DNA from 2 places in the Bradyrhizobium sp. Leo114 genome. Region 2 is predicted to be linked to the other one. Evidence: predicted binding sites of a transcription regulator. Region 2 holds the regulator's gene; the other holds the start of a gene.
What was found. The regulator LexA, encoded in region 2, represses DNA repair genes until DNA is damaged. The targets are predictions, from matches to a motif close to TGTTCNNNNTGTGTTCNG.
Positions count from the first base shown of each region.

Region 1: the regulator LexA is predicted to act here: its motif matches at 2,004-2,021, upstream of uvrA (excinuclease ABC subunit UvrA).

Region 1 covers NZ_JBUYEN020000028.1:84,093-87,478, reverse strand. Annotated here, with positions in the region: gene ACZIRK_RS29205 (single-stranded DNA-binding protein) at 94-591, opposite strand; gene ACZIRK_RS29200 (outer membrane protein) at 1,044-1,799, shown strand; gene uvrA (excinuclease ABC subunit UvrA) at 2,108-3,386, shown strand, end outside.
Region 2 covers NZ_JBUYEN020000024.1:10,020-13,405, forward strand. Annotated here, with positions in the region: gene ACZIRK_RS26565 (molybdopterin molybdotransferase MoeA) at 1-1,198, shown strand, start outside; gene lexA (transcriptional repressor LexA) at 1,400-2,101, shown strand; gene ACZIRK_RS26575 (hypothetical protein) at 2,394-2,819, shown strand; gene ACZIRK_RS26580 (hypothetical protein) at 2,957-3,178, shown strand; gene ACZIRK_RS26585 (ComEC/Rec2 family competence protein) at 3,188-3,386, opposite strand, start outside.

The DNA.
Region 1 (3,386 bases), on a different contig from region 2:
TGCAGTCATTGAAGAGGATAAGTTCGACGCAAGCTGTATCGCGCGAGGGAGATTTTCATCCTCACGCGATCTTTCCGGCAACGTACCGCTCGATCAGAACGGGATATCGTCGTCCATGTCGTTGTTGTTGCGGGCGCCGGCCGGCACGGCGCGGCGTGGCGCGGAACTCGAGGGGCCGCTGACGCCGAAATCGCCGCCACCGCTGCCCATGTCGTCGGAGAAGCTGCCGCCACCGCCGCCCCTGCCGTCCAGCATCGTGAGGTTGGAGTTGAAGCCCTGCAGCACCACTTCGGTCGAATATTTCTCGACCCCGCTCTGATCGGTCCATTTCCGGGTCTGGAGCTGGCCCTCGACGTAAACCTTGGCGCCCTTCTTCAGGTATTGCTCGGCGACCTTGGCGAGCCCTTCATTGAAGATGACGACACGGTGCCACTCGGTCTTTTCCTTGCGCTCGCCGGTGGCCCGGTCGCGCCAGGTCTCGGAGGTCGCGACGCTCAGATTGGCGATCGGACGGCCGTCCTGGGTCCGCCGGATTTCCGGGTCCTTGCCGAGATTGCCCACCAGAATGACCTTATTTACGCTTCCCGCCATCGCCGCTCTCCACTCAATCACTGGGCCGGCCGGTTACACGGCGGCCACATTCAGTCTTCGCTAACCACATCTTACATTGCTGACGGACCCTATACGCTCGCCGACACCGTCGGGCGCAGCCATTCCCCGTCCATTGCGCGGTTATCCACATATAGCACCAGCCGCGCCATTGTTCCAGTTTTGTTCCATGCAACTTGACATAATCGTGGTGGCATTGTGGCCCAAATTTGGTGCGGCCAGGATGGAACCCGAAATCGACCCTGGGGTTCCATAAAACATCAAGAAAACCATTAACTTATGTTCCCGGTACTTCGCCGTGAAGTGTTGCGTTTCGGCGACGGTATTTCCGGTTGAATCGGAGTATATGCCTAAAACGACGGCGCGGCGCTCGCGTCTTTAATACCGTAACGCTTCGGGACCAAATTGAAGCGAACAAAGGCTGGAGAGCTACGATGAAGAAGTTTTTGCTTGGAACGGTTGCCTTGGTTGCGCTGGCTGCGCCCGCCTCGGCTGCCGATCTTGCCGCGCGCCCTTATGTCAAGGCTCCGCCGGCGCCCGTCGCCGTCGTCTACGACTGGACCGGGTTCTATATCGGCGGCAACGGCGGCTGGGGAACGAGCCGCAACCGCTGGGACGTCCTTGGTTTCAGTGACGGCTCCCATAACGCCGACGGCGGCACTGCTGGTGGTCAGATCGGCTATCGCTGGCAGATGGGCACCTGGGTGTTCGGCGTCGAAGGCCAGGGCAATTGGGCCGACTTCAAGGGCAGCAACATCAGCCTGCTGACGGGCATCGACACCAACGAGACCAGGGTCGACGCCTTCGGCCTGATCACCGGCCAGATCGGCTATGCTGCCAACAATGTGCTGTTCTACGTCAAGGGCGGCGCGGCCGTGGTCGCCGATCGCTACCGCGTGCGTGACGCCTTCACCGGTTTCCCGATCACCAACGACATCAACGACACCCGCTGGGGAGCCTCGGTTGGCGCTGGCATCGAGTACGGCTTTGCGCCGAACTGGTCGGTCGGCGCCGAGTACAATCACATCTTCCTGGGCAATCGCTCCTACGATTTCGTCAACAATGGCTTCGCCGGCCCGGCCGGCAGCCTCTTCGCCACCGAGAATATCAAGCAGGACATCGACCTCGTCACCGTCCGCGTGAACTACAAGTTCGGCCTCGGCGGCGCTCCGATCATCGGGCGGTACTGATCTCGCGATCGGATATCAATCTTAAGAAAAGGCCGGCCTTGCGCCGGCCTTTTTGTTTGCGTGTCGTTAGTTCCGAGCCGCTCATCTGCGAAGCTCCGCTTGCGCGGGCCCCTCTTGCTGCCAGCTACTGCCAAAGCTGCACGCAGGAAATGCGATCAGAAACAAATCGTTGATGATTCGTGCTGAGCACTGGAAATCGTCGCCCGTTCTTCCTATGTTCCGGCATCACCCCATCGGCGCCGTGGTAGGGATTTCCGACGACGCGCGCCCATAACGTGGCGCGCTTACAAGCGCCTGGAAATGCCGATATGGATGAAGTGCTCAGGGCGAAGCGCCAACCGACCGCCGGCTCCTCAACGCGTGCCATCACGATCCGCGGCGCGCGGGAGCACAATCTCAAGAACATCGACGTCGAGATTCCCCGCGACAAGCTCGTCGTCTTCACCGGCCTGTCCGGCTCCGGCAAGTCCTCGCTTGCCTTCGACACCATCTATGCCGAGGGCCAGCGCCGCTATGTCGAATCGCTGTCGGCCTATGCCCGCCAGTTCCTGGAGATGATGCAGAAGCCTGATGTCGACCAGATCGACGGCCTCTCGCCCGCCATCTCCATCGAGCAGAAGACCACCTCGAAGAACCCGCGCTCGACCGTCGGCACTGTCACCGAGATCTACGACTACATGCGCCTGCTCTGGGCCCGCGTCGGCGTGCCCTATTCGCCGGCCACGGGATTGCCGATCGAGAGCCAGACCGTCTCGCAGATGGTCGATCGCGTGCTCGCCTTGCCCGAGGGCACTCGCCTCTATCTGCTGGCGCCGGTCGTGCGCGGCCGCAAGGGCGAGTACCGGAAAGAGCTCGCCGAATATCTCAAGAAGGGTTTTCAGCGCGTCAAGATCGACGGCACCTTCCATGAGCTCGCCGAAGCGCCGAGCCTCGACAAGAAGTTTCCGCACGACATCGACGTCGTCGTCGACCGCATCGTGGTGCGCCCCGACATCGGTCAGCGTCTCGCGGAGAGCTTTGAGACCGCGCTCAAGCTTGCCGAGGGCCTTGCGGTGATCGAATTCGCCGACGCCCCGGCGGCAGCTCCCGCCGAAGAAAAGAAGAAGACCGCAAAGATCCACGACAAGAGCGGACCGGAACGCATCCTGTTCTCGGAAAAGTTCGCCTGCCCGGTCTCCGGCTTCACCATCCCCGAGATCGAGCCGCGGCTGTTCTCGTTCAACAATCCCTATGGCGCCTGCCCCGCCTGCGGCGGCCTCGGCATCGAGCAGCATGTCGACGAGGACCTCGTCATTCCCGACAAGGATCTGTCCCTGCGCAAGGGCGCGATCGCGCCGTGGGCCAAGTCCTCCTCGCCCTATTACCTGCAGACGCTGACCGCGCTCGGCAAGCACTACAAGTTCACGCTCGACACCAAGTGGAAGGACTTGGCGAAGAAGACGCAGAACGCCATCCTGCACGGCTCCGGCGACGACGAGATCAAGTTCTCCTATGAGGACGGCGTCCGCTCCTACGACACCAAGAAGCCGTTCGAGGGCGTGATCACCAACATCAACCGCCGCTACCGCGAGACCGAGAGCGAGTGGG
Region 2 (3,386 bases):
GGTCGCCGATGCGCTTGCCGCGGTTCTCGCCGGCGCGGAACCTTTGCCGGAAGAGATGGTCGCACTCGATGCCGCCTATCACCGCACGCTTGCCCGTGACGTCGCGGCAAAGCGTACTCAGCCGCCACTGGCGATGTCGGCGATGGATGGCTATGCGGTGCGATCCGCCGATGCCGCCGACTTGAGCGCGCGGCTGAAGGTGATCGGCGAAGTCGCCGCGGGCCGGCCGTTCGATCGGGAACTTGGTCCGCGGGAAGCGGCACGGATCTTCACCGGAGGCGTCATTCCCGCCGGCGCCGATGCGGTCGTGATCCAGGAGGACACCCGGGTCGATGGCGATCACATCACCATCACCGAGGCCGCTGTCGCCGGGCGGCATATCCGGCCCGCCGGCGTCGATTTCCGCGAGGGTGACGTGCTGCTGAGGCGCGGAAGCCGGCTGACCGACCGCGCGCTGTCGCTGGCGGCGTCGATGAACTATCCGGAACTCCCCGTGCGGCGCCGACCCAAGGTCGCCGTGCTCGCGACCGGCGACGAACTCGTGATGCCGGGCACCTCTCCGGGTCCAGGCCAGATCGTCTATTCCAACGGCTATGCGCTGCGGGCGATGGCGCGTGCAGAAGGCGCTGAAGCGATCGATCTGGGGGTCGCCGCCGACACGGTTGCCGCCACCACCCACGGCATACGCCGCGCGCATGCCGCGGGCGCCGACATCCTCATCACCACCGGCGGCGCCTCGGTCGGCGACCATGACCTCGTGAAGCCGTCGCTTGAGGCCGAGGGCGTGACCATGGCGTTCTGGAAGATCGCGATGCGGCCGGGCAAGCCGATGATGCATGGCCGGCTCGGCGCGATGCGAGTGATCGGCCTGCCCGGCAATCCGGTGTCGTCCTATGTCTGCGCCTATCTGTTCCTGGTGCCGTTGATTCGGGCCCTGCTCGGCCGCTCGGCGATTCATCACGTGACGGAAAGCGCCCTGCTCGGCCGCGATCTCGCCGCCAACGATCAGCGCGAAGATTATCTTCGTGCGCTACTCGAAGAGCGCGACGACGGCACGCTGATCGCAACGCCGGTCACCAAGCAGGACAGTTCGCTGCTTGGGAATCTCACTGCGGCGCAGGCACTTGTGATCCGTCCGCCATTCGCGCCGGCCGCAGCAAAAGGCGCGCCTTGCGACATCCTCCGATTGCCTGAATGACGCTGCGACCAACACCTGCCGGAGCATCTCTGGTCGCGTTCACCAGAAATTAAGTGGTTGCGGAACACATATCGAACATATAGTGTCCGTTCATGATTTGTTTCGAAACTCGCTGTCTACGAATGGGAGTGCGTGACTCCCGAGATCAGCTCTTCTCAAGTCTCGGATCGAACGACGCTACCAACCGGGGGAATGCTCGCGATGCTTACGCGCAAACAGTATGAACTTCTGCGTTTCATCAACGAACGGCTGAAAGAGGCCGGCGTGCCTCCTTCCTTCGACGAGATGAAGGACGCGCTCGACCTGCGCTCGAAGTCCGGCATCCACCGCCTGATCACGGCGCTGGAGGAACGGGGCTTCATCCGCCGCCTGCCGAACCGCGCCCGCGCGATCGAGGTGATCAAACTGCCTGAGCTCTCCGCCGCCGGCAACGGCCGCCGCGGCTTCACGCCGAGCGTCATCGAGGGCACGCTCGGCAAGCGCACGACCAGCGCGGCCGTGGCCGAAGACGATGGCAACCGTCCCGTCGCCGTTCCCGTGATGGGCCGGATCGCGGCGGGTACGCCGATCGAGGCGCTGCAGACCCGCAGCCACACCATCAGCGTGCCGCCCGACATGCTCGGCTCCGGCGAGCATTATGCGCTCGAGGTGCGCGGCGATTCCATGGTCGAGGCCGGCATCCTCGACGGCGACATGGCGCTGATCCAGCGTAACGACACCGCCAACACCGGCGACATCGTGGTGGCGCTGATCGATGAGGAGGAAGCGACGCTGAAGCGCTTCCGGCGCCGCGGCGCGTCAATCGCGCTTGAGCCTGCCAATGCGGCCTACGAAGTCCGCATCCTGCCGCCGAACCGGGTGCGGATCCAGGGCAAGCTGATCGGGCTTTATCGCAAGTACTGAGCCGACGAGGACGCAGCAGCTCGTCTGGTACTTTGGTGGGTGATCTGCCCTCAAGGACACTGACAAGAACGATTTAGAGTGATTAGAATAAGAGCCCCGGTAAGTTCGCCGGGGCACTCTCGGTGCAAGGAGATGTGCGGCAGCGCCTCCTATCGTGTTTGTGAACGGCTAGAGGGCGCGGGCCGTACAAATGCCAAGAACGGAGCAGAGGCTTATAAGTTATCGTCCACTCTGATAGAGGCCTGCGCCTCTTCCCAGGCCGGGTCGGCTATCTCGAATGAGGAGCAATCCGATGTGTGACTATAGCCTGCATGCCGTGGCGACGCGTCCCGCCCAGGTTGGAGAGACGCTTATCACCACCACCTTCCGCGGTACCTCGACCCGCGGCTTCGCTTCGGAAAGCGATCCGACGGTCGCAGTCTGCATGCTTCCCGGGACCGAACTCGCGTTCGCCGATAACGTCCGCTACGACAATCGCTGGATCTGGACCAAGACGACCGGCTTCCGTGTCGGCAAGTTCAACCAGATCGATGCGCATATTCGGGATCGTCATCACGACGCGATCGACTTCCCCGATGGCAGCCATGTGCTGGTGACCCAGCTCTGCGAAGGGCAGCGGGCGACCGTGCTGCAATTGCCCGTGACGCATCATGTTGCAGAGCCGGCACCGAAGGCGGTCGACCAGCGCCCCGCGCCGAACCCGCTGTTCATCGGCTGAGAGCTTCGGGCAGCGTGCGCCGCCGGTCTCGGCCGGCGGGACGTTGCCGCGGGTGAAAAGCAAAGTATTCGAGCGGCCCCGGAGGCCATCCCGGGGCAGATGTGGTTTTGTTGAACTATTCGCAAGGGGCATGATCGGTGGTCACCAAGATCACATGGCAAAAAGCCGGACGGGTGGCCCAGCCCGGCCGATACATGTTCAGGTTCGGCTGGCTCACCGTCGCAGCGGAAGATCTCGCGATCTGGGAGCGATTTCCGGATGCGAGCTTCACGCTCGTGCAAGTGCCGTCGCATTCGGGCGGTCCCGACGAATTTCGGCTCGGCGCCTTCGAGCTGCCGGCCAACGCCGGTGGAGATTGACGGGAGCGCTCAGTCTTCCGGCTGCAGGTCGGACTCGGACGGGGTCGCATCGATGGCGCGCGGCGCGGGTGCCCCTTGGATCCGGATCGTGGTCTCGGGTTCGCCTTCGCCTGACACCGCAGGCGACCACGGCCGGTCGAGGCCGGCGGGCTTGACCGCATCGATGACGAAGCCGTTCCGGTTCCGCCGCAGCGCCAGCCCGCCCTGC